Regions from separate parts of the Chryseobacterium vaccae genome, predicted to be linked through region 1. Evidence: riboswitches for the same ligand, from Rfam matches in the RefSeq annotation. Region 1 holds a riboswitch; the other holds the start of a gene.
What was found. Region 1 has a riboswitch for S-adenosylmethionine ahead of FW768_RS17910 (alpha/beta fold hydrolase). Riboswitches for the same ligand answer to the same signal wherever they lie in the genome.
Positions count from the first base shown of each region.

Region 2: linked by a shared signal. The riboswitch ahead of FW768_RS17170 (SusC/RagA family TonB-linked outer membrane protein) and the one ahead of FW768_RS17910 (alpha/beta fold hydrolase) in region 1 are both predicted to bind S-adenosylmethionine.

Region 1 covers NZ_VSWH01000001.1:3,911,404-3,928,223, forward strand. Annotated here, with positions in the region: gene FW768_RS17835 (UDP-2,3-diacylglucosamine diphosphatase) at 1-356, shown strand, start outside; gene FW768_RS17840 (glycosyltransferase family protein) at 357-1,334, shown strand; gene FW768_RS17845 (TetR/AcrR family transcriptional regulator) at 1,496-2,101, shown strand; gene FW768_RS17850 (GNAT family N-acetyltransferase) at 2,139-2,429, opposite strand; gene FW768_RS17855 (RDD family protein) at 2,534-3,283, opposite strand; gene FW768_RS17860 (stage II sporulation protein M) at 3,312-4,295, shown strand; gene FW768_RS17865 (DUF4013 domain-containing protein) at 4,279-5,244, shown strand; gene FW768_RS17870 (DUF4129 domain-containing protein) at 5,237-6,037, shown strand; gene FW768_RS17875 (DUF4350 domain-containing protein) at 6,053-7,210, shown strand; gene FW768_RS17880 (AAA family ATPase) at 7,331-8,362, shown strand; gene FW768_RS17885 (DUF58 domain-containing protein) at 8,405-9,727, shown strand; gene FW768_RS17890 (OsmC family protein) at 9,773-10,192, shown strand; gene FW768_RS17895 (helix-turn-helix domain-containing protein) at 10,271-10,798, shown strand; gene FW768_RS17900 (IS3 family transposase) at 10,786-11,628, shown strand; gene FW768_RS17905 (MGH1-like glycoside hydrolase domain-containing protein) at 11,704-14,319, opposite strand; SAM riboswitch class I at 14,510-14,617, shown strand; gene FW768_RS17910 (alpha/beta fold hydrolase) at 14,676-15,614, shown strand; gene FW768_RS17915 (ACT domain-containing protein) at 15,619-16,820, shown strand, end outside.
Region 2 covers NZ_VSWH01000001.1:3,762,311-3,779,130, reverse strand. Annotated here, with positions in the region: gene FW768_RS17180 (hypothetical protein) at 1-62, shown strand, start outside; gene FW768_RS17175 (RagB/SusD family nutrient uptake outer membrane protein) at 128-1,621, opposite strand; gene FW768_RS17170 (SusC/RagA family TonB-linked outer membrane protein) at 1,641-4,556, opposite strand; SAM riboswitch class I at 4,640-4,737, opposite strand; gene FW768_RS17165 (type II 3-dehydroquinate dehydratase) at 4,981-5,388, shown strand; gene pckA (phosphoenolpyruvate carboxykinase (ATP)) at 5,693-7,309, opposite strand; gene FW768_RS17155 (GYDIA family GHMP kinase) at 7,437-8,342, opposite strand; gene fabD (ACP S-malonyltransferase) at 8,353-9,228, opposite strand; gene FW768_RS17145 (LysM peptidoglycan-binding domain-containing protein) at 9,299-11,227, opposite strand; gene bshC (bacillithiol biosynthesis cysteine-adding enzyme BshC) at 11,266-12,852, opposite strand; gene FW768_RS17135 (putative porin) at 12,865-14,802, opposite strand; gene FW768_RS17130 (RagB/SusD family nutrient uptake outer membrane protein) at 15,034-16,461, opposite strand; gene FW768_RS17125 (SusC/RagA family TonB-linked outer membrane protein) at 16,484-16,820, opposite strand, start outside.

The DNA of each region.
Region 1 (16,820 bases):
GAGAAAAATATTCATTTTCAAAAAAAATCAAAAATAACGTGAAAAAAGCGGTAAAATACATCGGAGATTTCGAGTTGACTGCTTCTGAACTGGCTATTGATAATCATTATGACTATGTGATATGTGGCCACATTCATCAGCCTCAGATACGCGAAGTGATCACTAAAAAAGGATCCTGTACCTATTTGAATTCCGGAGACTGGATCGAAAATTTATCCGCACTGGAATATGATAATAAAGAATGGAAGATTTTTTATTATGATGAGAATAAACATCTGCTTAAAGATGACGAGGCTGAAGAAATCCCGGATATGGATAGTTCTGAGCTTCTGAAAATAGTAACCAATTTTACCTAGATGAAAATTCTGTATGCATTTCAGGGAACCGGAAACGGACATATGGCCAGAGCACAGGAGATTATTCCTATTCTCAAAAAATATGCTTCGGTGGATACTTTAATCAGTGGCCACCAATCACAGTTAAAGGCAGGCTTTGATATTAACTTCCAACATCAAGGGATTTCCCTTCTCTATAACAAAACCGGCGGATTATCCTACCGTAAAACATTTACTGAAAATCATTTCTTAAAAGCAGTAAAAACAATCAGGGAACTTGAACTTTCGCAGTACGATCTTATTATTAATGATTACGAACCTCTAACAGGCTGGGCTTGTAAAATGAGGAAGCTTCCGATGATTGAACTTAGCCACCAGGCTTCCATGAGCTTTTCGGAAACACCCAAACCCCAAAAGAGAGATTTTTTAGGAGAACTGATTTTGAAGTACTATGTTCCCAGTGAAAAGAAAATAGGTTTTCATTTTGAGAGGTATCACCCTCAAATCAAAAAACCGGTAATCAGGAACAAGATCAGAAATTTAAATCCTGAAAAAAAAGGATATTATCTGGTTTATCTTCCCAGTTTTGCAGACGAAAATATTATTAAAGTCTTAAAGCAGATTCCGGTAGAGTGGAAGGTATTTTCAAAATACAGCAAAGCCCAGGTTAAAGTAAAAAATGTTGAAGTTTTCCCTATTGACGAAGTGCAGTATCTGAAATATTTTGAAAGCTGTGAGGGGATTTTATGCAATGCAGGCTTCGAAACTCCTGCGGAAGCACTTTTTATGGATAAAAAGCTGTTTGTTATTCCTATTCACAATCAATACGAGCAAGAATGCAATGCGGCTGCTCTGGATCTCATGGGAATCCCGAATTCTAAAGTGCTGAATTTTCAGGAAATTATGAAATGGGTGGCTTCAGATCATCACTTAAAAGTAAGTTATCCTGATGATATTGAAGAAATCCTCGTGAATGAAGTGCTGACTTTTAAAAAATAGCACAAAATGTTATTCTCAATTATTCTTATTTGTGTTTAAATAAAAAATATCATTACCTATTATATTACTATTTCTTTAATATTAATTTGAAAAGTTTAGTATGTTTTATCAATTTTCATTTAAATAAATAAAAAAATGCAAATTGCAGATAAAACGAAGGGATGAGAAAAATTAAAAAAACTAGAAAAGAGGTAGAGGGGCCTATTAGAAATAAGGAAGTAACAAAAGGCAAGCTGATTAACGCTCTTGGAGAGATTATAAAAGAAGAAGGGTTTTCATCTGTTAATCTTGTGAAGATTGCAAAGATTGCAGGCTGCGATAAAAAGCTGATTTATGAATATTTCGGAGACTTAAATGGATTGGCAGAAGAGTATTTTAAAAAACGCAATTTCTGGGGAAAACTATTCAGCCAAAATAATCATACAAAGACCAATACGTCCTGTCGATTTCTGGAAAAACAATTTGAATGTTTGATGAATGACGGAGAAATGCGTGGAGTTATTGCCTGGGAATTGAGTAAAGAACTTCCGATACTGAAAGATCAGTCTCAGAAAAGGGAAAAGCAGATCGAAAAAGTGGTTGGAAATAAAGAAGGAAACTTCAGAGCAATAGAAGCCATTTTAATGGGCGGTATCTATTATCTCACCATACATTCTCATACGAACGAAAGTACTTTTCGGGGAATTGATCTTAAGCAGCAAGAAGGGCAGCAGGAAATTATGGCTGCTGTTAAACAAATTCTTGATTGGGCCCATAAAGAAAATTAATTCATCCTTTTCTTTTGTGTAATTTATAGAAACCTCTTTAGTTCTTTAAGAATATATCTTCCACATCGCTCATCCTCATCATAACAGATCTTGCATAAGAACAATGAGGATAGACATTCCATTTATTTTCTCTGGCAAATTTTATAGCTTCCTCTACAAGATATTTTCCCATACCTCTGCCTTCAAATTCCGGATGAACCAGTACAAAAGAAATAATAAGTTTATTTTCTTCAGGAAAAATGGTATAGGTAAGTCTTCCCACCTCTTTTATCTCATTGTTCAGGGTAAGAAGACCTCCGTTGCCCGATCTGTTGTTTTCAAATGTCATAATCTAAACTTTGTGATTAAAAATACAAAAAATACGCCGTTTGTAAAATGATGAATGATAGATAATATGAATAACTGATCCAATATTAATTAACCATTCACCTGCTAATTGTCCTTCCCTGTATAATAGTTATAATCTTTAATGACCACGCTGATGAACTGTCTTTCAGTCATTTTAGCTGGATCTATCTCGAGTTTTAGAATGCTTTTAATCTTATCGGAAAGCTTGCTGATAATCTGCCGGTCATCCACTTTGAGCGCTTTGGTATAATTGTCTTTGATGATCCTCATATCATTGTCGGTTAAAGCAATAACCTGCGGAAACGAAGGAACATAATCCTGATGGATATTTTCTAAGATGGTATGAGAAATAGTAATATTGTTTTTTAAAGAAATTACAGCTGTACCGGAAGCGATGTCGCCCAATCGTTGGTTATTTTTAGAAACAATCATAGAGATTACCCCTATTGATCCTACAAATGAGGTGTCAATCAATCTGAAAACCCACCGGATCATATAATCACCAAAGCTGGCCTGGTATCCGTCAATCTTTACCACTCTGATTTTCATGAGTTTTTTACCGGGAGTCTGTCCTTCCATCAGACTTTCTAAAACAACCGGATAAATATAAACCGGAAAGGTGATCACAATATAAACCGCCATAACAGACCATTGGTCAAGTCCTCTCAAAAGATATCCCAGATCCAGAATATTAAAGAAAAGGTAGAATACAAAAATAACGTAGGCTACCTTGATCAGCAGATCAATGATAAATGCAAGCATTCTTTCCCCAACACTGGCAATATTGAAATTAATATTTACATTTTGTGAGGTATTTATCGCAATTTGAGACATAATTTTTATTATTTTAGCCTATACAATTATGAGAGAGGTTTATTTCATTAAACAAAATAAAGAAAAATGGTTGGGAATTGAACAGGTTATTCAAGGGAAAATTAAAAAAAATCCGGATGACCTGTCTTCGTTGTATATCAACCTGATCAATGATCTTTCTTTTGCACAGACTTATTATCCCAAAAGCAATACAACCGTTTATCTGAATCATCTGTCTTCTCAGATATTCCAAAAAATTTATAAAACCAAAAGAGTAGAGGAAAACCGGCTGGTTTATTTTTTCAAAACAGAAGTTCCTTTGCTGGTTTATCAATACAGGAGGTATCTGATGTATGCTTTTCTGTTTTTTATCTTCTTTACCTCTATAGGAGTACTTTCTGCAGTCTATGATAAAGACTTTGCCAATATTATTCTTGGAGAAAGTTATGTGAATGAAACCATAGAAAATATTAAAAAAGGAAATGCTGTAGGAGTATATCAAAGCGGATCTACGTGGGGAAGTACTATCGGAATTATTTTTAATAACATTGGAGTAGGGGCAAAATTATATATTTACGGAATCACCGGAGGGGTAGGAACTCTATTCGCTCTTCTTTCCAATAGTGTAATGCTGGGATCATTTCAGTATTTTTTCTATGATTACGGAGCGTTGAAAGATAGCGCAAGAGGAATCTGGCTTCACGGGGTTTTTGAGATCTTTGCCATGGTGGTGGAAGCCATGTGCGGGCTGATTCTTGGAGCAAGTATTCTTTTTCCGAGAACATTTTCAAGATTCAATTCTTTTAAAAGAGGTTTTCAAGATTCATTTAAAATATTTCTGAGTACCGTTCCATTTACAATCTGTGCCGGAATTATAGAAGGTTATGTAACGAGACACGCTTTAAAAATGCCACTGGCAATGAATCTTGTTATCATTTTCAGTTCACTGGCTATTATAGGATTTTACTATTTTGTATATCCTTCAATAGTGCATAAACAAACTAATAATCAGATCAATGATACAGTTTTATAAAAAAAGAGAATTTGGAAGTTTTATCAGTGACAGCTTTAATTTTTTCAAGCTGTATGGTAAGAATTATTTCAAGAATTATTTTCTGATCAATGGATTGCTGCTGATTTTGGCAGTTGCTGTCATTATTTTTGGATTCAGAGAAATCTTCGGACAGATAATGGGTTCCAATCTAAGTGGAGAAACGTATTATTTTGAAAGATATTTTGCAGAAAATTCAGGAATGCTGATTGTTGCAGGAGTATTAGTATTTCTTCTTTTTGCTCTATTGGCCGTTATCAATTATCTGTTTCCCGTCTTTTATATGAAAAGAATTGCAGAAGGTGCCCAAAAGGTAAAAACAGATGAGATTTTAGGAGATTTTAAAAGAAATGCAGGCCGGATCTTTAAGATGTGTATTGGCATGACCTTTATTGTATTACCGGTGCTGATGATTGTAATGGGCTTTTCTTATGTATTGCTGATTATTTTTATCGGGCTTTTCCTGATATTACTTGTTTATCCCACTGCATTCAATGTAACCTCATTCCTGATGTATGATTACTTTAATGCTGATAGAGGCTTTTTAGAGAGCTTGAGCTATTCCGTAAGAGCGCAATTTTCTTATCCGAATGGAAATGAGAAATCACCTTACTGGAAATATTGGGGAGCAACATTGATCATGTTTATCATTATGTATGCTGTAATGATAATATTTACCTTTGTACCTGTCTTTTTTCTGTATGGATCATTACTTACCACTGCTCCGGACGGAAACTTTGAAGAAAACCCTTTTGCAGACGGGTTCATAGGAATTCTTGTCTTTGTATTATATGGATTATCAACACTTCTTTCTCTTTTTCTTTCGAACCTGATGTATGTAAATGCAGGTTTGATGTATTACGACAGCAGAACAGATCTTCATCAGAAAGTTGAACTGGCAGAAATAGATACAATTGGTCTCAATGAATAAACTGCTTATTTTTTTATTACTCTTTTTCTCCATAGGTTCCGTTTACGCACAGGATGATGACGGATCAGCAACTGTGGTGGAAGAATATATGGGAGACTCTGTTGATACAGGACATTACCATAATATGCTGCGTGCGGATTCCGTCCTGATCCTGAAGCCGGTTTCAGAAAATACAGTCTACGCAAAAAAGTTCAAAGAAAATATTCCGTCGAGATATAAAGGAAACGAATTTGATTATTCCGTATCTAAACCACGGGAGTCTTTCTTTCAGAAACTGATGAGGAAAATAGGTAAAATCCTTGAGAGCATATTTGGGGAAACTGTTTTTAGTAAATCAGCTAAAGCTACTGATATTTTTATCCGGCTGTTTGCCATTATTCTTGTAGGATTTCTGCTTTATTTTATCATTAAATATCTGATGGGGAAAGAAGGGAATTTCTTCTTTGGCAGAAAAAATAAAAAGTTAGATATTGAGGCCGAAGAGCTTTATGAAAATATCCATGAGATTAACTTTCCCGAAAGTATTGCCCACTTTGAAAGAGAAAGAGACTACCGTTCAGCGGTTCGTTACCAGTTTTTACTGACCCTCAAGAAATTAAGCGATAAAAAGCTGATCAACTGGAATCCCGAAAAAACAAATAAAGATTATACAGCCGAACTAAAAGCCCTTCATCTGAAAGCCGAATTTTCCGAACTCTCTTACATCTTTGATAATGTCTGGTATGGAGAATTCAATATCGATGAACGGAGCTATCTGAAATTTAAAGATCAATACCAGGCATTTAAACCGTAACTAAACGAATTAATCATGAACAAAACCTTCAAAATATATGCTGTCATATTCATCATTGTGATGATTATTCTGGCATTGCTTGAAGTCAATAAAAAAGAAACAACAGACTGGCGGAAAAATTTTGATATCAATGAAAAATCTCCATTCGGACTGTTTGTTTTTAATAATGAGGCTAAAGATTTATTTAAAGGAAAACTGAAAAAGATTGATCAGACACCTTATGACTATTACAACAGCCATAAAGGAAAAGCTCACAATATTGTGGTCATCGAACATGAGATTGATAAAGAATCATGGAATAAAATTCTGGATCAGGTCTCAAAAGGATCTGATGCAATGCTGATTGTAAGCCGTATGCCTAAAGAGATTTCGGATAGTATAGGGTACTACGACTCCGATATTTCTTTCGCAGAAGAAAATGTACTGAAGTTAACGGACAAAAAATACCAGAATGATTTCATTCACTTAGATAAATTCCCGTCGGGAAGAGGATTCTCATATATCAAGCCCCAGATAGAAATTCTGGGAAAAACTGTTGAAAAAGAGAATACAGATCAGGTCAATTTTATAAAAACCAAATTTGGAAAAGGAACCATTTATGTGCATTGTGAACCATTATTTCTTACCAATTACTATCTTTTAAAACCAGGAAATAGCAAATATGCACAGGATGTCTTTTCATATCTTCAGGATAAAGAAACGCTTTGGTTTGTAGATGGAAATACAAAAGTATCACGCTTCTTCATGAGAGTTGTTTTATCCAATCCTGCTCTTAAATATGCATGGTGGGTATTTTTGGGAGGATTGGTATTGTTTATTTTTTTCAACGCAAAAAGAAAACAGCGGATAGTACCTGTGATGGAGCCATTGAGAAATACTTCCGTAGATTTTGTGAAAAGCATAGGGAATCTCTATCTTCAGGAAGGAGACTTTCATGATATGATGGCCAAAAAATCCCAGTATTTTCTGAATAAAGTAAGAATGGACTTACTGATAGATACCCAAAATCTGGATATGGAATTTGCCAAGAAACTGCAATTGAAAACTGGAAAAAGCATAGAAATGATTGAGGAGGCAATCACTCTTATCCGAAAATCACAGGACCCATACGCCAGTGTAATGAAAGAAGATCTTGCAAGGATGAATAAACTCCTTGATGAAATATTGAAATAATAAAATGGATTAATAATGTATGACAGTTTTAATCATTGCTGAATTAGAAAAAAGTCCCAACGGGATGATTTAACCCAGGATAGAACGCAGTCCTATCATCTGTCATAAAAAATATAAAATATGGAAAATTTTGATAACGAAAACATAGAAAATAAAAGCTCTATCAATCTTAATAAAAGCGAAGACCAGTTTCAGTCCAGGATAGACATGATTGAGCTGCGTGCAAGCATTGATAAAGTAAAAGCTGAAATCGGTAAAGTCATTGTAGGGCAGGAAAACATGATTGAACACCTTTTGGCTGCACTTTTATCCAACGGGCACGTACTGATAGAAGGCGTGCCGGGAGTAGCAAAGACCATCACGGCAAAATTATTGGCAAGGACCATAGATGTAGGCTTCAGCAGAATTCAGTTTACTCCGGATCTGATGCCTTCCGATATTTTGGGAACTTCAGTTTTCAGCGTAAAGAACTCTGAATTTGAATTTAAAAAAGGACCCATCTTCTCCAACTTTATATTAATTGACGAGATCAACCGTTCTCCGGCGAAAACTCAGGCTGCATTATTTGAGGTAATGGAAGAAAGACAGATCACAATGGATGGAACCCGCTACATCATGGATGAACCTTTCCTTGTTGTTGCTACCCAAAACCCGATTGAACATGAAGGAACCTACAGGCTTCCTGAAGCCCAATTGGACCGTTTCCTCTTCAAAATCAATGTTGGCTATCCTAACCTGGAGCAGGAGATTGCCATCATTAAGAACCAGCACGAAAGCAAAAAAGAAGATAAAACGGAAGGTGTTAACCGTGTAATTACCGCTGAACAGCTGAAAAATTACCAGCATCTCGTAAAAGAGATTATTGTAGAAGCCCAACTGATGGAATATATTGCTAAAATCATCATCAATACCAGAGAAAACCAGTTCCTGTATCTTGGTGCCTCTCCGAGAGCTTCTCTTGCTTTGCTTACCGCCTCAAAAGCCTTTGCCGCATTAAGAGGAAGAGATTTTGTAACCCCGGAAGATATTAAAGAAGCAAGTTATGCTGTACTGAGACACAGAGTGATCGTTTCTCCGGAAAGAGAAATGGAAGGCCTTACTGCAGATGAAATTATCCGTCAGATTTTAGAAGGAATAGAAATACCTAGATAGGGATCATTTAAAATCTAAAACCTGCAGCCTACAACCTAATTAATGAAAAACCTATACATCAATACACGATTTTTCTTTGCGCTCATTGGAGTGGGGATCCTGTATGTCCTGGCATTTTTCTTTCCGTTTATGATGATCATTGGCCATATTGCACTGGTAGTCTGCTTCCTTGCGGTCATGGTAGATTATCTGTTGTTGTTTAATCAGAAAAATGGTCTGCAGGCACAAAGAATACTTCCGGAAAAATTATCAAACGGGGATGAAAACTTCATCAAAATTGATATTAAAAACAACTATGGTTTTAAGATCACAACCAAAATCATTGACGAAATTCCTTTTCAGTTTCAGAAAAGAGACTTTTTAATTCTGAAAACAATCGATTCCGGAAGAAACACTTATTTCCAATACAGCCTGGAACCTAAAGAAAGAGGAGAATATCATTTTGGAAGCCTGAATGTGTATGTTTCTTCACCTTTAGGATTGGCCGCTAAAAGATTTAATTTCCAGAAAGATGCTATGCTGCCTTCTTATCCATCTTTTGTACATCTCAGAAAATATGAACTGATGGCGTTACAAAGTGAATTTATGCTGGGAGGTATCAAAAAAATCAGAAAACTGGGGCACACCATGGAATTTGAGCAGATCAAAGAATATGTTCCCGGGGATGATATCAGAACCATCAACTGGAAAGCCACCTCCAAAACAAACAGACTAATGGTTAATCAGTTTCAGGATGAGAAATCACAGCGGATCTTTATACTGATTGATAAAGGAAGAACAATGAAAATGCCTTTCAACGGATTAAGTCTGCTTGATTATTCTATCAATGCTGCAATGGCATTATCTCATATTATTCTGAAGAAAGGAGACCGTGCCGGGATGATGACCTTTTCAAAAAAAACGGAAAATAAAGTGGCTGCAGAAAATAAATCAGGACAGTTAAGAAAAATCTCCGAAGCGCTTTATAACATCAAAACAGATTTTTTTGAAAGCGACTTCAACCGTCTTTACCAGGATGTAAAATATTCTCTGAACCAGAGAAGTCTTGTACTGCTTTTCACCAATTTTGAAACATTGGACGGACTGAACCGCCAGTTGAAATATCTCCGAGGAATTGCAAAAAATCACTTGTTGGTTGTTGTCTTCTTCAAAAACTCAGAGCTGCAGACCCTAATCCATAAAAATCCTGAAAGTATGCAGGAGATCTATGATGAGGTAATTGCTGAAAAATTTGAATTTGAAAAAAAACTGATCATCCAGGAATTACGGAAATATGGAATCTATACCGTATATACCCTTCCTGAAAATTTAAATATTGACGTTATCAATAAATACCTGGAGATAAAAGCGAGAGGAATTTTATAACTTTGCAACAAGCAACAAGCAACAAGCAACAAGCAACAAGCAACAATGAAAATAACACTCAACAGAATAAACGACGACTTTCTATTTGAATGCACCAACTCCCAGGGAAATTCTATCCTTCTGGACAATACTTCACAACCCGGAGCCAAAGGAGTTTCTCCAATGGAAAGCGTTTTGATGGCTGTGGCAGGATGCAGTGGTATTGATGTGGTATCTATCCTGAAAAAACAGCGTCAGGAAATCACAGGATTTCAGGCCGAAGTAGAAGGAGAAAGAGTTCCCGTAGAAGATGCGAAACCATTCAAAGCAATTAAAGTAAAATTTCTTTTGGAAGGAAATATAGATCCTAAAAAAGCTTTAAAAGCAGCACAACTGTCCTTTGAAAAATACTGTTCCGTATCAAAAACTCTGGAGCCGAATGTAGAAATCGGATATGAGGTTTTTGTGAACGGAGAAAAAATATAATCTAATATTCTAAATACAGAAAAGCCGGACAATTGGACTGCCCCCAAAAAGTTAGACACTTTTTAGGGGCATTTTTTTATGTATAGAAAAGAAAAATTTAGCGTTGCTTTCAAATTAGAATGTATTAATCTTCACAAAAACTCTTATCGTTCGATTGAATCTATAGCAACAGAGAAAGGATTTAATGAAAGCAATCTGCGCAAATGGATTGGTTTTTATAACAAGTACGTAATCTCGGGGCTACAACCGAGAAAAAACAAGAGCTATTCCCTGAATTTTAAGGTTAAAGTTCTAAAAGCCATCGAAACAGAACATATCTCCCAAAGGGAAGCATGTATCCGATTCGATATCGCAGCTCAGTCTAGCGTGTTGAATTGGCAAAGGGATTACGAAAAAAGTGGTATTTTAGGGTTAAAGAACAAACCCAAAGGAAGACCCTGCATTATGAGTGATCACAAGCGTAAGAAAAGAAAGTCCGATAAGCCATTGACCAGAGAAGAAGAACTTTTATTGGAAAACGAAAGGCTTCGAGCTGAAATTGATTTTCTAAAAAAGTTAGACGCCTTAACTCTCAAAAAGAACAAGCAGAGGCCATCGAAGGATTAAGGCGAAAATATGACCTGTCACTCCTGCTGGATTGTACAGGTATGGCCAGAAGCAGTTTCTATTACCATCAGAAAGCTCTTGATAAAAAAGATAAATATGGAGAAGTAAAAACTTTGATAAAACAGATTTATCATAGGCATAAAGGCCGGTTTGGATACCGTCGTATTACTTTGATTATGAAACAGCAAGGAATTGTAATTAATCATAAAACGGTCTTAAGACTGATGAAGACCCTAGGATTGAAAAGTATCGTTAGGGTTAAAAAATACAGATCTTACCGGGGAGAGCAAGGCAGGATAGCACCAAATATTCTGGAGAGGAACTTTAAGGCAGATCAGCCAAACAGAAAATGGGCCACTGATGTGACAGAATTTAACGTCTCGGGCAGTAAATTGTATCTTTCGCCGATAATTGATCTTTACAATGGCGAGATTATCAGTTACGATCTCTCGGAAAGGCCTGCCTTTGCACAGGTTGTAAATATGCTCAAAAAAGGGCTCAGAAAAATCAAGAATACTGAAAACCTCATTATCCACTCTGATCAAGGCTGGCAATATCAGATGAAAGCCTATCAGCATCTGTTAAAAGAAAAAGGCATTATCCAAAGTATGTCCCGCAAAGGAAACTGCCTGGATAATGCGGTAATAGAAAACTTCTTTGGAACTTTAAAATCTGAAATGTTCTATACTAAGAAATTTAAAACCATTGATGAGCTCAAAAAAGAAATAAAGAAGTATATCAATTACTACAATAACGACAGGATAAGACTTAATCTAAAAGGAAAGAGTCCGGTACAGTACCGAACTCTTTCATATAATAATATTGTTTAATTTTGTCTAAACTTTTGGGTGCAGTCTATCTATCCGGCTTTTTTTTATTCCTCATCACCTATTCCTGATTACCCATTAAAAAGTAAGTCTTGGCTTAAGCAGTTTAGCCACCGTGGCAGTCCACCCCGTTTGATGAGAGGCGCCCACACCCCGTCCGTTATCTCCGTGGAAATATTCAAAAAAGGTAATATAGTCTTTAAAATGTTCATCATAATTGAACTTGGCGTTTCCGCCATTGAAAGCACGCTGTCCGTTTTCGTCCTTTAAGAATATAGAACAGAGTCTGTGGCTGATATTTTGTGCCACTTCATCCAGATTCCTCTTATCGCCGCTTCCGGTAGGAAGTTCCACTTTTAAGCTGTTTCCATAATAAAAATGAAAACGCTGTAAACTTTCCACAATCAGGAAGTTGATAGGGAACCAGATTGGTCCTCTCCAATTACTGTTGCCACCAAACATTCGGCTGTCACTTTCTGCCGGAGTATAATACACCACATTTTCAGACCCATGAACAGAAAATACAAACGGATTTTCCTCATAGACTTTAGACATAGCTCTGATTCCATAGGTACTTAGAAACTCTTTCTCATCAAGCATTCTGGTTAAAACTTTTGTCAGTCTGTTCTTGCGCAGAATACTCATCAGATGCTTTCTGCCGTGTCCTTCCTCATCCCAGTGCGAAACCAGTTTGGTGAGTTCCGGTTTGTTTTTTAAGATCCATTCCATTCTGCTTCGGAAATTAGGCATCTTTTCTAACAGTCTGTGATCAACAATCTCCACCGCAAACAAAGGAATCAATCCTACAATACTTCTTAATCGTAATGAAACACTTTCCCCGTTACCAAGCTGAAGCACATCATAGAAAAAGCCGTCTTCCTCATTCCACAGGCCTTCCTTGCCATCACCAAGGTTCTCCATAGCTTCTGCGATATACAAGTAATGTTCAAAAAACTTGATCGCCATATCCTCATAAACTTGATAATATTGGGCAAGTTCCATAGCAATCCGCATCATATTCAGGGCGTACATGGCCATCCAGCTTGTTCCGTCAGCCTGTTCAAGATGCTGCCCGTCTTTCAGTTCCATATTTCTGTCGAATGCTCCAATGTTATCCAATCCTAAGAAGCCGCCGCCAAAAATATTATTACCGCTTTTATCCTTCCGGTTTACCCACCAGGTAAAATTAAGAAGCAGCTTTTGGAATACCTTTTCAAGAAATAAAAGATCGGGTTTGCCATTCTGTTTTTCATCAATTTTAAAAACCCTGAAACAAGACCATGCATGTACCGGAGGATTTACATCACTCATATTCCATTCATAGGCAGGAAGCTGTCCGTTCGGATGCATATACCATTCTTTCGTAAGCAGAAGAAGCTGTCCTTTTGCAAATTCAGCGTCAATAATAGAAAACGGAACACAGTGAAAAGCCAGGTCCCAGGTTGCATACCACGGATATTCCCATTTATCAGGCATTGAAATAATATCCTTATTGTGAAGGTGGTTCCACTCCGTGTTCCTCACATAATCATTGAAGTTTCTGGGTGCATCAAAATTGGGATCACCTTTCAGCCATTTGCCGATATTGTAATGATAAAACTGTTTATTCCATAAAAGCCCTGCAAAAGCCTGTCTCTGAACATTTCTTTCATCTTCATCGGTTGTGTCACTCTGAACTTCGTTATAAAAATCATTCGTTTCGCCGATTCTGGTATTGAAGATTTCATCAAACTGTTCAAAAGGCTCATCCGTTTCCTCAGGACATAATCTGAAATCAAAAATTTTAGATTGTCCCGCTCCGATGATCTCATCAATCAAAAAAGAAGCTTTAGTTCCTCTTTTTTCCGGATTTACAGTAGCACTTCCATAGATAACAAAATCATTGATGCCATCTTTGAAATAGGAGTTTTCAGCATGAGGAGTACCATACAGTTTGGAATTGTTGGTTTCATTATTACAGAAAACACTCTGTACATCCGCATTTCTTGAATAAAGCTTTTTGATCGAAATGCTATCATGGGCAATATCAATACTTCCATCATGAGAAGCATGCACCTGCCCTTTATAGGTATTATAACCCCATTTCCAGTTATTTCTGAACCAGACTGTAGGCATTACAACAATCGGGGCATCATGCTGGCTTCTGTTACAAACCGTTACCCTCGCAAGAATATTGTTGTGATCGGCTTTACAGTATTCAATGAAAATATCAAAATACTCATCATTATTGAAGATTCCCGTATCAAAAATTTCATATTCCGGTTCCTTTTTGCTGCGTCTTCCGTTTTCAGCAACAAGTTCATCATATGGAAACGCATTGATAGGATACTTATACACCATCTTCATATAACTGTGAGTAGGTGTATTGTCCAGATAATAAAAAATTTCTTTAATATCCTCTCCGTGATTCCCCTGAGGATTGCTCAGTCCGAAAAAACGTTCCTTAACAATCTTATCTTTCTTATTCCAGAATGAAAAAGCAAAACAGAAAAGCTGCTTTACATCAGAGATTCCTGCAATCCCTTCCTCTCCCCATCGGTACGCATAGCTTTCGGCATTGTCGTGGTTGGTAAAGTTCCAGGCATTTCCGTTCGGACTGTAGTCTTCACGTACATTTCCCCATTGCCGGTTACTCACATAAGGCCCCCAGTTTTTCCATTGTATATTTTGTAATCTTTCCTTTTCAACAGTCATATCTCATCATTTTTTTCAATACGAAGGTAGTTTTTTTGAAAAGTAATTCCAATTTTTTTCGTCTGAACAATCCTTAACATATCCTTGAAACTCTTCTCTTTACAGGCTTTTTTAATATTAAATAAAATTTTTTGAAATATTTAAAAGAAAAGAACTACCTTTGCACCATTCGTTCATTCAAATATTGAAAATGTTATCAAGAAAGGTTGAGGGATTAGACCCTATGAAACCTTAGCAACCCTTTGTGCAAGCAAAGAAGGTGCTACGTTCTACCAGAATTATTTTGGACAGATAACTTACTGAAGTTCTTTTCAGCCATTTCCTGTGGCATTTTCAATTGTATTAAAATAATAGAATTGAAAACAGAACTAAACTATATTAATCTTTCGTATCATACACATTCCCAAAAGGAATATCATATCCCGTTGACCTACCAGATCTTCGGGAAAGACCTGTTTACAGCCCCAATTATTCTCATCAATCATGCCCTTACCGGAAATTCAAATGTGTCCGGTGAAAAAGGCTGGTGGAAGCAGCTGGTAGGAGAAAATCAGGTTGTTGATACCAATAAATACACTGTTCTGTGCTTCAATATTCCCGGAAACGGATATGATGATTTTTTAATTGAAGACTATGAAGACTTCACCCCATCAGATATAGCCAATATATTCCTGAAAGGGTTGGAGGCTTTACATATCAAAAACCTATACGCCATTATCGGAGGCTCCCTTGGAGGAGGAATTGCCTGGGAAATGCTTACCAAGCAGCCTGAACTGGCGGAAATATTCATTCCTATAGCCTGTGATTACAGAACTCATGATTGGCTGCATGCACAATGTCTGGTTCAAAAATTCTTACTGAATAGTCAGGATGAGCCTTTACAGAAAGCAAGAATTCATGCCATGTTGTGCTACAGAACTCCGCAGTCATTAAACAATAGATTTCAAAACCAGTATAATCAGGAGAAACAATGTTTACAATCAGAAGACTGGTTAATATATCACGGCAATGCTCTAAACGAAAGATTTAGTTTAAAAGCGTACAGGCTGATGAATCATTTACTGATGAATATTAATGCTGATGATACAGCACTGGATAAGATACAGGCACGAATGCACATGATCTCCGTAGATACAGACTTATTCTTTCCTGCTTCCGAAATTCGGACGTGTTTTGAAAACTTAAAAGAAAAAAAAGAGAATATTTCTTATCACGAGATCCAATCTATACACGGGCATGATGCCTTCCTAATGGAATATCAACAATTAAACAATATCATAAAAAACATTTTATAGAGAAATGAAAAATGCTAACGAAATAAAATTTTTAAAGAACAGATCAATTATCAAATTTGAAGGAGAAGATTTCTTGGGAGAAATAGGAATTGATGGACGAATTTTTAAAGCGCTGACTTTAGCGCGAATCAGTGTAGGGGTGATTTCTCAGCAAGCAATAGAAAACGGAATCTCTATTTTGGTTCATGAAAATGATGCAGAAAAAGCAGTGTCATGTCTCATTGATGAATTTGAAGCAGAAAGAAAATCAGGAAAAGTTTCACAGATCTATAGTATCAATAATGTCTCTGTCATTGGTTTTGTAGCAGAAGACTTCAATAAGGTTTTTGCAGAACTGGCAAGAAATAATGTCTTCCCATTGCTGTTAAATCAGGTTGCCGGTGAGAACAGGGTAAACATTGTAGTAACTTCTTCACAGGATGAAAAAACCAAAAACATCATAGAATCTGAAATCTTCAAAAAACCAAAGACCGTTCATCTGGCAATTATTGGTCATGGCAACGTTGGAAAAACCCTGATAGAACAGGTCCTGGAATCTGCAGAAGAAATTAAAAGACGTAAAAAAATAGACCTTAAAGTTGTAGCAGTAGCCAATTCAAAGAAAATAGCTTTCAATAAAAAGGGTTTTGATGCCAACTGGACAGATGAGGTTTTGACAGCAGAGCATCCGTCAAACGTTCAGGAACTCATCAATTTCTCCAATGAAAATCAACTGGAAAACCTGATCGTAGTAGATAATACTGCCAGCAAAGACTTCGTAAAAAATTATCATGCTTTGGCTGAAAACGGATTTGATCTGGTTTCTTCCAATAAAATATTTAACACTCTTCCAATCGAAGAATACCGTAAACTAAGATATACATTAAGTAAAAATAACAGACGTTATCTGTATGAAACCAATGTAGGAGCTGGCCTCCCATTGATTGATACCATTAAACTTCTTCACCTTTCAGGAGAGAATATCACCAGAATAAAAGGCGTATTCTCCGGAACATTGAGCTATGTTTTCAATAACTTTTCTTTGAGAGATGATAAATTTTCCACAATCATCAACGAAGCTCTGGAAAAAGGATATACAGAACCGGACCCAAGAGAAGATCTATCTGGAAATGATGTGGCAAGAAAATTATTAATACTGTCAAGAGAATTAGATTTAATTAACGAGTTTGGAGATATCAACATTCAAAATCTGGTTCCTGAAAATTT
Region 2 (16,820 bases), 150 kb from region 1:
TGGCAGCGATACTGAGATGTTTGGGGAGTAAAGAAATTATTGCAAAAGAGTCTTCAAATTGATGAATTACATTTCAATAAAAAAGCCATCACACTAAGCGATGGCTAAAAAAAATCAAATCTAATTATTACAGGTTAGGATTGTTCTCTATTTCCTTCTGCGGAATACTGAACAGATAATATTTGCTGTTCGGGACAAAAGAGCTTTGATCCGGGAAATTCAGGACTGAGTGCCCTCTTCCGTTGACCGTTTTTACCGTTCCGTCCGGAGTGGTTACCTGAACTTTGATCGGTTTTCCTTCATCATCCACAAAAGCTTTTCTTTCTACAGCTCCCTGGGTACGAATTACGTCTGAAAGGGAGAATCCTTCCCCGAATAATTCTTTTCTTCTTTCAATCAGGATGGCCTTTACCACTTCATTCTGGTCCAGCGATCCACTGTAAGGATTAGCGTGTCTTGCTGATTTCAGCTGGTTCAAAGCAGCTATGGCGTTAGTGATATTTCCGGCTCTGGCTTCTCCTTCCGCTTCAATCAGATACATTTCCGCCGCTCTCATCAGTACAATGTCTGCGATAAGATTGGCCTTGAATTTAAATTTAGCATATCTCAGCAGCCCTTCTCTTCCCGGAAGACCATCCCAGGAAAATAACTGTGATCTTATATCATTTGTGTCAAATAAATTTTTAAAATAAGGATCTGCCATAAAGCTGTAATAATAACTTCCTGAAGAAGATACATCCAGATAATGGAACGCATAACCTGCATCTGACTGTTCCTGGGTTTGTCCGTGGCCCCAGATCCATTCTCCATTGCTGATATCATTAAAGCCTTCCTTATATTTTTCAGGAGTCATTAGAGGGAAACCATTTCTTGCTGTTTTTGCCGCTTCAACAGCCTTACTCCACTCTCCTGTATTCAGGTAAGTTCTTGCCAGAAGACCATTGACTACGGATCTGTCGATTTTATCTTTGTTATTTCTGTTATAGTTTTTCAGCAGGTTATCAGCATCCGTCAGGTCACTTTTGATTAAAGTGTAGATTTCTTCAAGACTTGCTCTTTTCTTCGGAACGGAACTTATCGTTGAAGGTTCTGTATAGATCGGAGCTGTTAAAGCTGTTTTATCTTTAAGGTAGCTGAACTGGTAAAAGCTGGCCAGATTAAGATAACAAAATGCACGAAGTGCTTTGGCCTGCCCTTTCACCTGATCTTTTTTGGCTTGGCTTCCTTCTGTTCCATCAATACGGGTGATCACATTATTCATGTTGTTGATGGTGGAATACAGCATTGTCCAGATAAACTGCGGACGTCCTGCGGTATTGTTCACCATTTCGGCAAAAGCGTAGGCCGTAGGAAATCCATATTTGTTAGTCAGCACCGCAACATCACTACCCATGGCATCGCTGGTTCTGAGTACCGTTGAATATCCAATGTTCGCAAACGTTGTTCCGTCATCATTAAATTTAGCCCAGGTTCCGTTGATGACAGTTTCTGCACTTTCAGCGGTTTTAAAAACTTCTGCACCATTAGCCTGATCCGTTGGAGCCGTTTCCAACTCACTTTCGCAGCTGGTAAGAGACCATACTGCGATAAGAGCAAAAGATAAATATTTTAATTTTTTCATTGTTTCAATTTTAAAAAGGTTAAAGCGTTGCCTGAAGACCGAAAGTTACCGTTCTCATGGCCGGATATCTGAAATAAGTCGTTCCGTCCAGTGATTGTTCAGGGTCAAGACCTTTATGTTTGTAGAAGGTCAGCAGGTTTTCTGCCTGGATATAAATTCTGAATTTCTTCAGTCCCAGTTTTTCAAAATAATCTGAAGGAAGTGTATAGCCCAGATTGACGTTTTTAAGCCTTGCATACGATCCGGAATACAAAAATCTTGAAGAACTTGAGTTCCAGTTATTTGTGGTTGTGCTTAATGAAGGGACATCCGTATAAGGGTTTTCCGGGGTCCATCTGTTTAGCATTTCAGTACTCCATGCCCTTCCGCCGGAACTTCCGTTATACATCAGGGAAGTATAATCCGTATCCAGGATCTTTCCTCCCAAACTAAAAGAAAGCAGTGCAGAGAAATCAAAGTTTTTATAGGCAATACTTGTGGTAACTCCTCCTGTTAATTTCGGCAATGCGGATCCCTGCGGGGTTTTGGTTGCTTTTCCATATTCTGAAGTCGTTCCGTCTATCGTATTTCCGTTTTCATCCTGATAAATATATCTCCACAACGGTTTTCCTGTACTTGGGTCTACTCCTTTCCATTCCTGAATAAAGAAGTCATAGATAGAACCGCCTTCCTGCATACGTTTTGTTCCGCTGATTACGGTTCCTTTAGGTAATTTCAGGATTTTATTCTTCAGGGTACTCAGATTCACATCAATATTCCATTCAAAATCATCATTTTTGATGGGTGTTGTGAAAAGTGAGAATTCAAAACCGGTATTCTGGATCGTTCCAATGTTGGCCGGGAAATCACTGATTCCCAAAGACGGAGCCGTCGGCATATTGAATAAAAGATCCTGGCTTTTTCGTTGAAAATACTCTACATTCCCTTTAACTCTGTTATTAAGAATGGTAAACTCAAGTCCGGCATTGAAATTAAGATTGGTTTCCCATTTCACGTCGTTCGTTGCCGTTTTGGTAAGAACCGTTCCGGGTTCCCCTAAGTTATTGTAAAACTTATACAGTTCCTGATAAGCATAAAGTGTTCCCAGTTTATCATTCCCCTGACCTCCGTAACTCGCACGTAAAGTCAGCTGGTTGAAGAAGTTCAGATCTTTGATAAAGTCTTCGTTGGAAGCTTTCCATGAAGCCCCTACCGACCAGAATTTCCCCCATCGGTTATCTCCGTAAAAACGGGACGAGGCGTCTGTTCTTGCTGAAGCTGAAAGGAAATACGTATTTTTAAAATCATACTCAGCTTTCCCTAAGAAGCTCAGTAATGTCAGTTTATCACTTTTCCCTGTAAAACTTCCTAACAAAGCTGCTGCACTTGGTTCATAATAATACGGCAGGGAAAACTGGCTTCTGGAACCGGAAATCGTCTGATAATCATATTTATAAAACTCCTGCCCTGCCAGAATATTGAAATGATGCTGTCCGAATTTCTTATCATACGTCAGGATATTACTCGTTGTATATGAAAGTGTTCTGGAATTTGAACGGCTCACTGAACCTCCTGTTTCTTTCCCCAATCCTAAAATGGGGTTGGTATAATAATGTCCGTTGTAGTTAACCAAATCTACCGAGAAGCTGGATTTAAATTTCAATTCCGGAAGGAAAGTAAAATCAAGAAAACCTTTTCCTGAAAAGTTATCTTCTCTGTTTTCATTTTTATCCAAAGGTAGTGTTGCTGCTAAATTCTGATTCTGAAGCGCATTACTTGGCCTGTATTTTCCGAAATCAAACACCCTTTCTCCATCAGCATTCAGTCTATAGCTTCCGTCTGGATTTCTTTCATAATACGGATAAAAAGAAGGAATTGTTCTTGCAGCCTGAATCACATTGCCTGATTTGGAATCTGAAGAAGTCGGAGCCTGCTGAATACTGTTGGTATAGCTTAAATTCACTCCTACATTCAGCCATTTTTTCACTTCTGAATTCAGTTTTAAACGCGTACTGTATTTTTTGAAACCGGATTGAATCGCAATTCCTTTATCATCCAGATACCCTAATGAAAAGAAATAATTGCTTTTATCACTTCCTCCGCTGACATCAAAATCAACCTGATTTCTGGAAGCCATTCTCTGAAGAACATCTCTCCAGTCATCATTCCATAAAGCTTTTGCACCCGGAAGAAGTTTACCGTCTGTTCCTACAGGATTGGGATATCCCGGTCCGTACGGATTAATCCCCAAAGAAGAAACGAGGTTATCTGACGCCATCTGTGCGGCCTGCTGAGAAGATATTTTATCAGATTTATATCCATTTCTCAATGCTTCCCAATGCAGCTGGAAATATTGATCTGTACTCACCTGTTCATAATCTTTAACGGCTCTTCCGGAAAATCCCTGGCTGATATTGAAGTTGATTTTCGCTTCTCCTTTTTTACCGGATTTAGTCGTAATGATAATGATTCCGTTGGCACCTCTTGATCCATACAAAGCACTTGCTGTAGCATCTTTCAATACACTGATGGATTCAATATCATTCGGGCTGATGGAATTGATATTTCCATCAAAAGGAATTCCGTCTACCACAAAAAGCGGATCACTGGAAGCACTTACGGAACCAATCCCCCGTATTCTAATTGAGGCCGTAGAACCCGGCTGCCCTGAAGCACTTGCCGCCTGAATTCCCGGAACCTGTCCTTCCAGTGCTTTTGTAATATTGTTTACAGGTCTGTTGTTGATCTTGTCACTTGAAATGGTAGCTACAGATCCGGTATAACTGTTTCTTTTCGCTTTACCATAAGCCACGACCACTACTTCATCAATTTCTTTTTCGCGGATCGTATCTTTTTTCGGTTTGGCTTCCTGTGCGTTTACACTGACAATCCCTAAGAAAAATACAGCAACGGGAGGAATCCAAATTTTAGATTTAATTAAACTTTCACCAATCATAATCAATTTTATTTATCATATATTAAAATTTTGCCCTTTGCAGAAAAGTCAGCAAAGGGCATCGAAAAATACGATTAACCAATTGCTTATTTTTCCTTTAAAGGCTGAATGTAACACCTTGCACCGGGGCAGGTTGTTAAGACTTCACAGGGTCAGTTCCCTCCATCTTTCTTTATAAGCCGATCGAAATATGACTACAAATCTAAAAACAATTAGTCTACAAAACAAGTAGACTTATGAATTTTTAATGAAAAATTTTCAAAAATTAACTTAATTTTTAGCTAAAACCTGTTACAGCAAAGCATTACATCATTATCAAATTCACAAACATGATAAATATCATTATCAATAATTCAAAAAAGAAAACATGAATGAAGAAAAAAAAATAGTTCGTCAAATGAACTAAACTTTATACATTTATAGAATGAAAGTTTTAATCGTAAACGGACCCAATCTGAATCTTCTGGGCACAAGAGAACCTGAAATCTATGGAAGCATTTCTATGGAAACCTGCTTTACAGAACTGAAAAATGAGTTTTCATCCCACAAACTGGATTATTACCAATCTAATATTGAAGGGGAAATCATCAACAGGCTGCAGGAAGATGATTTTGATGCGCTGGTGATCAATCCGGGAGCTTATACTCATTATTCCTATGCAATCGCAGACTGTTTAAAGAATATCAGGAAGCCAAAAATAGAAGTGCATATCAGCAATATCTATAAACGGGAAGAGTTTCGCCAGAAATCTGTAACCGCAGCTCATTGTGATGCAGTATTGTCCGGATTTGGAATGGATGGTTACAGATTAGCCATTTTAAGCTTAAAATAATACTGAATGTATTATTTTGCTCGCTAATTACGCAGATTTTTTTAGTGTTGGTATACGCAAAGTCGCTAAAATATTTTTATGCTGCATTAATAAGGCGCAATGATTTTATCTCCGATAAAATTTGAACCCATACTATTTTCATTCCAAAAAACTTGTTGAAAATCTTGGATTTTCTAGCGCCTTAAAAGCAGCCTGATGATTTAAAATCTTAACGCATTGCATTTTTCAACCTAGTTATAATGTAAACCACATAAAAAAGCCCCATCAATGATGAGGCTTTAATTATAATATATTTTAAATTATATTAGATCGTCTGTTCCTGAAGCTGAGGTCCTGAAGCGATTAACTTTCTTCCTTCTTCAGTATCACAATACTGCTCAAAGTTTTTGATATATCTTCCAGCAAGATCTTTTGCTTTTTCTTCCCATTCTGAAGCGTTGCTGTATGTTTCTCTAGGATCAAGGATTCCTTCGGAAACATTTGGAAGCTGAGTTGGAATTTCAAGGTTCATAATAGGAACTCTTGTTTTAGGCGCACTATCAATAGAACCATCGATGATCGCATCAATAATTGCTCTTGTATCTTTCAGAGAGATTCTGTTTCCTGTTCCGTTCCATCCTGTATTAACAAGGTAAGCTTTTGCTCCATGTTCTTTCATTTTACCGATCAGTGTCTTAGAATACATCGTCGGGTGAAGGGTAAGGAATGCTTCTCCGAATGCAGGAGAGAAAGACGGCTGAGGTTCAGTAATTCCTCTTTCTGTTCCGGCTAACTTGGAAGTATATCCGCAAAGGAAGTGGTACTGTGCCTGATTATCATCTAAGATGGAAACCGGAGGAAGTACTCCGAACGCATCTGCAGAAAGATAAACGATCTTTTTAGCATGTCCTGCTTTTGAAGGAAGGACAATTTTATTGATATGATAAATAGGATAAGATACTCTTGTATTTTCAGTGATAGATCCGTCTTTATAATCTGCAACACCGTTATTTACCACTACATTTTCTAAAAGTGCATCTCTCTTGATTGCTCTGAAAATATCTGGTTCTTTTTCTTCTGAAAGATCAATTACTTTAGCATAGCATCCACCTTCGTAGTTGAATACTCCGTTGTTATCCCAACCGTGCTCATCGTCACCGATAAGGTATCTTTTAGGATCAGCAGATAAAGTCGTTTTACCTGTTCCTGAAAGACCGAAGAAAAGAGCTACATCTCCTTCTTCACCTACGTTTGCAGAACAGTGCATAGATGCCATACCTTTTAATGGAAGATAGTAATTCATCATAGCAAACATTCCTTTCTTCATTTCACCACCGTACCAAGTACCACCGATAATCTGAAGTTTTTCCGTAAGATTGAACATGATGAAGTTTTCAGAGTTTAATCCCTGAGCTTCCCAGTTCGGGTTGGTTGTTTTGGAACCGTTGATTACTGTGAAATCAGGCTCTCCGAAGTTCTCAAGCTCGTAGTGAGACGGACGGATGAACATATTCGTAACGAAATGGGCCTGCCACGCTACTTCAACGATGAACCTTACTTTTAGTCTTGTATCTGCGTTGGTTCCGCAAAAAGCATCAACAACATAGATTTTCTTAGCTTCAGCAAGCTGGTTCAGCACTAATCCTTTACAAGAGTCAAAAATTTCTGCTGTTGTAGGAAGATTTACTTTTCCGTCCCAGAAAATCGTATCTCTTGTAACATCATCCTGAACAATATATCTGTCTTTAGGTGAACGACCTGTGAAAATACCTGTTTTTACCGATACTGCACCTGATTCCGTAAGCTCAGCTTTCTCAAAGCCTTGATTTTCAGGAGATACTTCAGCCTGATATAATTCCTCATAAGAAGGGTTATATACCACCTCGTAATTTCCTTTAATCCCTAATTTTTCTAAATCCTGGATGATTTTAGCGTGTTTCATTTTACTTATATTTTCTATTTCTTTATTGGGTTCAACAAAATTAATATTAATTATTTGTTAAAGGTGGTTTAAATATAATGATATAAGTCAGAATGACAAATAAAAAAACAGGATTATAAATTACTGATTACGAGTTTATTATTTCAGGCCATTCAAAAACACGGGTGAAACCTTTTCCCCAAAAATAGTCCTTAAAGCCTTCAAATTTGGCGCTCATTACAAAATCTCCGCCCCAAGCCCCTAAACTTTTAACAAAAACCGGGCAATCTGCGAAAAATTTCTCTTTAACTGTAGGAATTCCAATGAAATCGGAAATTTTATGCTCATGAATCATCATCAGTTCAGAAAAATTTTCCAATTCATTGCATAATAAAACTTTTTTTGTTAAATCCGAAAATTCACGAATCATTTCCGGAGACTTTATTTTTGATTTGTAAAGATTAATTCCTTCGCGGCTATCCTGCTTCTGATTTAAATGAATAAAAATAAGCTCATTTTTGAAGGAAGGGCTGAATTCTGTTTTTTCATACCAGATTTCCGGCTTACTTTTAAACAAAACAGCTGATTTCTCTTTGGCCACCGCAATATCATATCCGCTTCCTCCAAGACTGATACTGTTTAGGTGAAAAGGATCAATTCCGGACCATTCGGCAAGGTTGTTCATTAATGTTGAACTGCTTCCTAATCCGTAATCTGCGGGAAACTGAAGGTTGGTCTTTAAATAATAAGAAAAATTGCTCTTGAACCGGGTTTCAGAAAGCTGCTGAACATTTTTAAGGGTGTTAAGAATAAATTCAGCGGCAGAAGGCAGATTCGTTTCGAGGATCTTCCAGTTTTTATAATTGATGACTGCTTTCAGCCATAATTTGTTCTGATGATAAGCTTCCCATAAAACAAGGGAATTTTCATCGTCTTTTTCTTCAAAAAAAAACTCTTGTCCCAGCAGCGTTGGTACTGCCAGAACAAGAGCTCCGTCTATTGCGAAATATTCTGAAGTAAGCATAAGCTTTCCCGGTGAAAATATTTCGCCCATATGATTTTAATTAGATTGCTGAAGCCACTTCCACAGACGCATCAATTTTCTTGATCAATCCCTGAAGTGTTTTTCCCGGACCTACTTCCACAAAATTAGAGGCACCGTCTTTGATCATGTTCTGAACAGACTGCGTCCATTTCACAGGCCCCGTAAGCTGAGCGATCAGGTTTTGCTTGATCTCATCAGGATTGGTAATCGCTGTAGTGGTAATATTCTGATAAACCGGTATGGTTGCTTTTCTGAATTTTGTTTTTTCAATAGCAGCTGCCAGTCTTTCCTGTGCCGGCTGCATTAATGGTGAATGGAATGCTCCGTTTACAGGAAGTAATAATGCTCTTCTTGCACCAGCTTCTTTAAGTTTTGCACAAGCTTCTTCCACTGCCGGAGTCTCCCCTGAAATAACAAGCTGACCAGGACAGTTGTAGTTAGCAGGTACTACGATCCCATTGATCGAAGCACAAATTTCCTCAACTTCAGCATCTTCAAGACCTAAAATTGCTGCCATAGAGCTTGGATTGGCATCACAGGCTTCTTGCATTGCTTTTGCTCTCTCGGAAACTAATTTCAGTCCATCATCAAAAGATAAAACTCCATTGGCAACCAATGCTGAAAATTCTCCTAGAGAATGTCCTGCAACCATCTCAGCTCCAAGACCATTTACCGCTTTTAAAGCAGCTACTGAATGTATAAATATAGAAGGCTGGGTAACCTCTGTTTTCTTAAGATCTCCATCTGTTCCGTTAAACATAATGGAAAGAATGTCGAAACCTAAGATTTCATTGGCAGATTCCATAAGATCTTTGATATCTTTTCTGGAATCATACAATTCTTTTCCCATTCCGACAAACTGAGAACCCTGCCCAGGAAATACAAGTGCTTTCATGTATTGAATTAAATATTATGCAAATATAAATATAATGTTAAAATAATTCTGTTAAAGAAACATAAATCATTTATGGTACCAATCGGATGACACGGTAACCTGTATTTACATACGCTCCGTTTGCTTTAGATTTTACAAATTCGAACTTGGTAGCCAGCTGAGTCTGTACTTTGTTCATCTGTTTAAAGATCTCTCCTTTTTTGTTTTCTCTCGTCAGCATATCATTGACTACATCAAAACCTACAACAGCATATTTAGGAGGCGTCTTACAATATTTTGTTTTATACGCTGCCAGAATTTCCTTTTCAAAATTCCCGTCGGTATTGATTTTTCTGTCCATCAAATATACAAGGCTTGCCTGGCTTAACTCGTCAACTTTCTTTTCAAAAACCGGAGAATAATACATACTGAATGCTTTTACCCCCTGAACTTCTTTGGAAAGACTGATCATTTTAGTTGCAAAAGCATCTCCTGCCGCATCTGCATCACTTGCTAAAATAGCGATAACCGGTGCAGACTGTCCTGTCATCATATTCTGATCCAACTGGATATCTGCAGGAGAATTCACGATGATAACATTTGGATTTTTAACGGCTTTTTCAAGCCCGCCTTTGATGTAGCCTGCAATTTCTTTTTTGCTGTCAGCAACAACATATATTTTCTGATCTGAATAAACAGATTTCACTTCTTCTACAATTTTATCAGCATACGTCTGGTCATTGGTTTCTACAATGATCAGGTTGCTGTAGTTGTACAGTTCCGGTGAGTTGGCAAATGGTGCAACGATAGGAATTTTCTGATTTTTAGTAAAATCAAGAACATCAATTACGTTGGATTTAAAGAACGGACCTATAATAAGGTCGGTATTCTCCGGGTTGATCTGCGTTAGTGAATTTCTGAATGACGCCTCATTTCCTGAATCCACGATTTTGATGTCCAGCTTTTGTCCTCCTCTGGCATTTCTCTCAATAGCAAGTTTAGCTCCTGTAAGGAAATCCATAGCCATTCCTCTGTACTGGGTTTCATTGGTACTGTATCCAAATGGAAGCATTAATACTACACTTAGAGCATCTCCATTTTTCTTTACGTAAGCAGGATCTTGTTTTTTGATTTTTAACACCATTCCTGCTTTCAGTCCGTGGGAAAGATCAGGATTAAGTGCAATCAGCTCATCAATGGAAATTCCAAACTTGTTGACAATTGAGAAAACGGTGTCTCCCTGTAGTACAGTATAGGTAACATAATCATCAGCTGCGGCAACAGATCCGGCTGAAGATCTTTCATTCCCTGAGTCTATTTTTGTTTTCGGATTCACTGCTTCTGAAGCGGTTTCCGTATTTGATTTTTTAATATTAATGGTATCACCAGGTTTCAGACCTTTTTCTTCTAATCCAGGATTTAAAGCAAAAAGTTCCTGTTGGCTGACTCCAAACTGTTTTGAAATTCTGTAATAATTATCTTTTGGCTGAATAACATAAGTCCCTTTCTCTGAAGAACCTGTAGTTACTGGTGTTTCTGCTGGTGCCTCGACAGGTTTAGCCACCACAGGAGCAGTCTGCTGCCCTCCGCCATATTTCTTTATACTCTCAAGAGGTAGTGTAATTTCGTCACCAATCTTCATATGAGAGTCCAATTCAGGATTCAGTTTTCGAAGATCTGTTTCAGAAATGCGGTATTGCTTTGCAATTCCATAAACGGTTTGTTTTGGCTGTAATACAATTTTACCTAGTGATTGCCCCGTATTCGGTTTTGCTTTTTCAACAGAAACAGGTTTAGAAACCGGAGTTGTATGTTTTTCAGCTTTTACTGTAAGAACATCACCAATAGCCAGCTTCCCATCTTTGAATTTTGGATTCAGCTTTAACAATTCGTCTACAGTTATCCCGTACTTTTTAGCGATATTGTAAGGATTATCTCCTTTGGCAACGGTGTGTGAATTTTGAGCAGACACCCCCAAAACCATACATAAACTGGACAGAATAAAAAACCTCTTTATCATATTCGATAATTATAATTTACAAAAATACTTCTTTAAAATTAAATGGCAACAATTATTAATTTGGATTCTTGAACCACCATTTCTTCCAAACAATTTTCAAGCCATGAGTACCCGTAATCTGAAAAGAATACGCTGAAGTTATATACCCTCTCCTGCCAGGTCTTAGAAGGATGGATATCCAAAAATAGTCTTTCCAGTCTTTCCAGCAGTTCGTTTTGTTTTATTTTTTCGGCATGCAGGAGTCTCTTTTTCATTCTTTTGAAAGATTTCAGCTGTCTTACTTCTTCTGCTTTCACCATATTTCCGAAAGACTTTTCTGTAGTTTCCGCAATAGCTTTCAATTCTGAGAAACTTTTTTCCAAAAGGGCTTCTTTTTCTTCCAGTAATTGTAAGACATTGCTGCCTTCTAAAATTTTCTGATTGGTGATGCCGGTAAAGCTTCCAAAAAAGTCTTCAATCTTAAGATTCAGTTTCCCTACTTTCCCCAGCGTTTTTTCCGGAAGGAAAAGCATTGAGTTTCTCGGAATCAAAATGGGAAACGGAATATTGAGTTTTGAAAAGTAATCTTTGAGTTCAAGCCAATACATAATTTCTGCATTTCCTCCAATATAAGCAAGATTGGGAAGTACTTTTTCCTGATAAACGGGGCGCATCAGGGCATTCGGGCTGAACTTTTCAGGATGATTTTCCAGTTCATTCAGAATTTGATCCTGTGTGAATATGGTGTCTGTATCCACTATTTTATATCGGTGACCATCAAAATCTATTCTGTCTCTTGTTTCTGAAAGATAAAAAAGATTTATTTCTCTTGGATTGACCTGGACTTTGCCATATTTTTCCGTTAGAAAATTAACTTTTTCATTTGAATTATTGTAAAGACTGGAATTCAGAAGTTCATTTTTGAAAACTTCTTTAATCTGTGTTTTAAGTACTCTGGAATCTCCGTCTATAATTAACAGTCCAAAATCTGAGAAAAGTCTGTTGACCAGGATTTTTATCGCTTGAGTAAGCGTATTACCTGTTTTATAAGCTTCTTTCAGCATCAGGATCAGTTCTGTTCCGAAAACGGAATCTTTGAACTCTTTCTCAAATTCTGAGACGAAAAAGGTATCACTGATTTTGATTCTACCTACAGGCCCACCAGATTTCTCGTTGATCTCATAATAATTATTCTCTGTTTTGAAATGATTGATCTCTGCAAAATCATGATCTTCCGAAGCCATCCAGTATACAGGAACAAAATTGAAATCCGGAAAATTTTCTTTCAGATATGTACATGTTTTGATGGTCTGCAAAATTTTGTAAACAAAGAAAACAGGTCCTGAGAACAGGTTCAGCTGATGTCCGGTTGTGATGGTAAATGTATTGGGCAATTTCAGCCTATCCAGATTTTCTTTTTGCCTTGAAGAAAGATGTAAGTCTTCCAGCTGTTTATTTAGTTCATCCGACAATATATTCCTCTGATCTTGAGTAAAAGCGTCTTTTTTAAGATGAATCTGGTTTCTGAAATGCTCTAAAGAAAAGGTATTTTCTTCAAATCCCTCAATTTTTTGGTTCAGAAAATCTTTCACCAACTGAGGAATGCTTTCTATGTCGTTAAATGATATTTTATTAATTGTTTTCAACTTGTTTTTCTTTTAGTTGAACAAATACCACACAATTCCGATGTTCAGCCTGAAATCATAAACCGGATAGTGTGGAAATGCATAAGCTTTATTACTGGAAATTACAGTTCCAATCTGTTGTCCTTCTACGTAAAAGAACATTTTTTTAACCTTCATATTGATATAAAGATCGGCAATAGGCTGCCCTCCGATTGAGAATGCATTTGCATTGGGAAGAATATATTCATTCAGGATCGGGAAGTAATCTCTTGAGGCAAATTTAGAGAAGTAATACACTTTTAATCCGGCCTGAATTTCAGCAGCTTTTTTGAATGCGTGAGTCTGATAGAAGAAGTTAGCTCTACCGATAAAACTTGGAAGAGGAAGAAGTTCTTTATTCGTTAGTGTATTCTGGAAATGAAGTCTTGTGTTCAAATGAAATTTACCAAAGCTGAAGGTAGCATCACCTCCGATCTGAGAAATGTTCAGTGAGCTTTCGCTTTGTTTTGGGTTGGCATTGCTGTCAAAATACGTATAATTTTCTATTCTGAAGTAGTTAGCAAAAAGTTCGGTTTTGAACCATTTCAGGTTTACACTCCCTCCGATTTCTGTTACAGATTGGTTTTTAGCATTCTCAAGATAATAGTTGAACCCATTATAAACAGAAGTATTCAATAAATAATTAAAAGAAGGGTAAGCACTTTGGAAATTTACTTTGGCATTAACAAAATAATCTTTTATAGGTTCAAACTTAAGATTGTTGATTGTTTTTAGATAACTTCCGAACTGGCTCCCATTTGAAAATTCTAAAAAGGACTTTAGCTGAATTTTATCCCAAAGTTTGACCTGAAGATTTCCTACAGCTCCTATTCTATTTTCTTTCAACTCTCCCGGAAGAGCGGTTCCATTAATCGTTGCCAGGTCTCTGACCCCAAATTTCAGCATCTGATAACGAACTCCTCCATCAAGCTTGAATTTTTCATTATTAAAAACAAGACTTACTGTATTGCTAAAGTTATCTGAATATTTTTTGGTTGTCAGGGGGAATCCACTAGTTACCTGAGTAGCGGCGTCAGTATACCAGTAAGGCTCAAGCTGTCCCTGATTATAATAATATTTATTTCCCTGATGGAAAACGGTATGCCTTATACTGAAAGGGAATTTCTCTGCATTAAACGGCGTAAACTGATGGCTTAAGTAATATCTTCTATAAGAGAACTGTGAGCTGGACGATGCAAGGTTCACCTGAGCATTCTGCCTGTTCTTGTAATTGCTGTCTCCACTCTGGAATCTTGCGTCATCTACAATCCCTCCGCTTTCCTGATTGTTAACGTTCTGATGCAGGTAATGGGCAAAGAGTTCATAGTTCCCGCTTTTGGAAACATAATGCCCGGAAAATATGGTATTATTATTAGCTGCCAGTGAATTTCTATAAAATCCCTGAGAACGTAATCCCATATACTCAATGGCAAAGTTGAATCTTTTTCCGATATTCTGAGTGTAGGTAGAATTAAGAGCGGCACCGTTTTTCATTGCAGTATGGTAAATGAAAGAGGCTGTGGGTGTTTTTACGTCATAATATTTAATATCATTTGCTCCTAAGATCATATAAGCCTTATTGGAAGGCAGAAGAGACAGGTTTTGTTCCGCATTCACTTCATAGATAAGAGGATTGAATCCTGCTCCGATATTAGCAGGCTGTACTCTTCCAAAATTATCTCTGTTATTGTATTGGGAAAAGATATGAGTCTTACCAAAAGTCATCACGGTATCAAAAACTTTCTTTTCAGAAAACTGGTTCTGATACAGATAATCATTGATGGTAGGTTTAAAAATTTTCAGGGAGTCTTTTTTCCCTGAATCAATAACAAGGGTATCTTCTGCTTTTTTAACGATTTTACCGGAGTCTGTTTTGACTGTCTGAGCTTTAACATTAAAGCATATGAAGAGTATGATGATGAAATATCTCATTGTAACATTTAAGCTACAAAAATATAAAATCTGCTACAATGTATTCATATAAGTTTCGAGTTTAATTAAACGGATCAATGAATCTTCTGAAAATATTAACTTTTTAAATGAGTGTCTTTAACAGTATTTTATATCATTATTTTTATTCCATAAAAAAAGCAGCAACATGTGACCATGTTACTGCTTTTTTAAATTTATATAAGTGTTCTTCTGTGAAGAAGATTTTACTTATTAAAGTGAGTTGTCATAACCAGGGTTAGGAGCAACTAACGTACCTGAAACGTTTGTTTCTGCCTGTGGAATAGGGAATGCCAAACGCGTATCTCCGATGTTCAATGTTACAGGAGTACCTGTTCCAGCCGAACCATATACAGGAACTGACTGACCCCATCTTAATAAATCCCACATTCTGAATCCTTCACCAAGAAGCTCTCTTCTTCTTTCGTCTTTCACGTTCTGTAGAGTCACATTAGATGCTGATGCAAGACCTCTGTTTGTAGATACAGCATTATAATAACTATCTGCATTAGATTGTGATCCTCCATTTGCAGGTAATTCAGCTTCAGCACCATTTAAAAGAACCTCTTCATATCTTACTAACTTAAGGTTATCAGCACCACTCATGTCTGGATATTTGTGAACAATATATCTAATTCCTGAAGCAGTAGCAAAAGTAGCAGAAGTTCTTCTAACATCCGCAGCATTATATGATGCGTAAGTAGCAGCTAATACTCCCATATTTCTATAGGCTCCTCCAAAATTCATATAAGCATTCATCCCTGCAGCACCATAAGCATTAGCCGTACCTACAGAAAGTTCAAACATAGAGTTGGTAGATGCATTGTTCAAAGTCCAGCTGATTACATAAGAGTCTTTAGCAGCTACATTGTAAGCCCCACCTCCAACGACATCAGCAACATATTGTCTAACTTTAGCATAATTTCCTTTGTAAAGATAATATCTTGACATTAATGCTTTTAATGAATATTCATTCAATTCAGTTCTGTTAGCCGTATCTGTAAATCCGTTACCGCTTAATAGAGATAATGCTTTATCGAAGTCAGCTTCAATCTGAGCTTGGGTTTCAGCTACACTTGCTCTTGCCATGTTAGCCTTAGGATCATATTTCGTAGGAATTACTACTCCTTTTGTTCCTCCTGAATACTGCTGACCGTAAAGTCTTAATAAATCGAAGAATGCCAACGCACGGATAGCATAAGCTTCTCCTTTTACTTTATTCACTTTCTCCTGAATAGTAGTCTGATTCAATGTTTGAGACCATGTAAGGTTATCTGGTGAATTGATTACAATATTAGCTTTTGCTACTACTGCATACATAGCATTGTAAGGTCCTGTTGTATACTGGTCTGTAGAAGTCATGGATAAGTTTCCTACAGAAGTAAAATATCCTGCTGCTCTTCTGGTGAACATTTCATCACTTCTGATTTCCGCAAAAAGTGGAAACTGAGCTCCATAATACCCAACAGCTCTCATAGATCCATAAGCTCCTGTTACAAAAGACTGTAATTTTTCAACACTTGTGATTGTTTCAGCCTGTTCAGAGTTACCAAAATCGGTATCAATAAATTCTTCGCTACATGAGGTTAGTGAAAAACCTACCATTGTTGCTAAAGAAAGTGCTATAATATATTTTTTCATTTTTTTTAAATTTTTAGAATTTTTAGAATTCAACATTAAATCCAACTAAGTAGGTTTTCATAGCAGGTAAGTTCAGGTTACTAGTCCCGATCAAAGCCATATCCGGATCAAACTTCAGCTTCTTGTCATATCTGTGAGTATATAGGTTGTTGGCCATCACATATAAAGTCACCTTGTTTACTGGAGCTCCTTTTAAGAAGTCTTTATCAAAGGTATAGGCTACTTTCAGGTTACTTAGTCTTAAGAAGTCCGCTTTTCTAAGGAATCTTGTAGAACTATTGTTAGCAGATGTTGATCCTGTCCCCCTTGCACCAATCCCCTGGAAAGGTTTTGGATTCTCTGCATTAGGATTGCTTGGT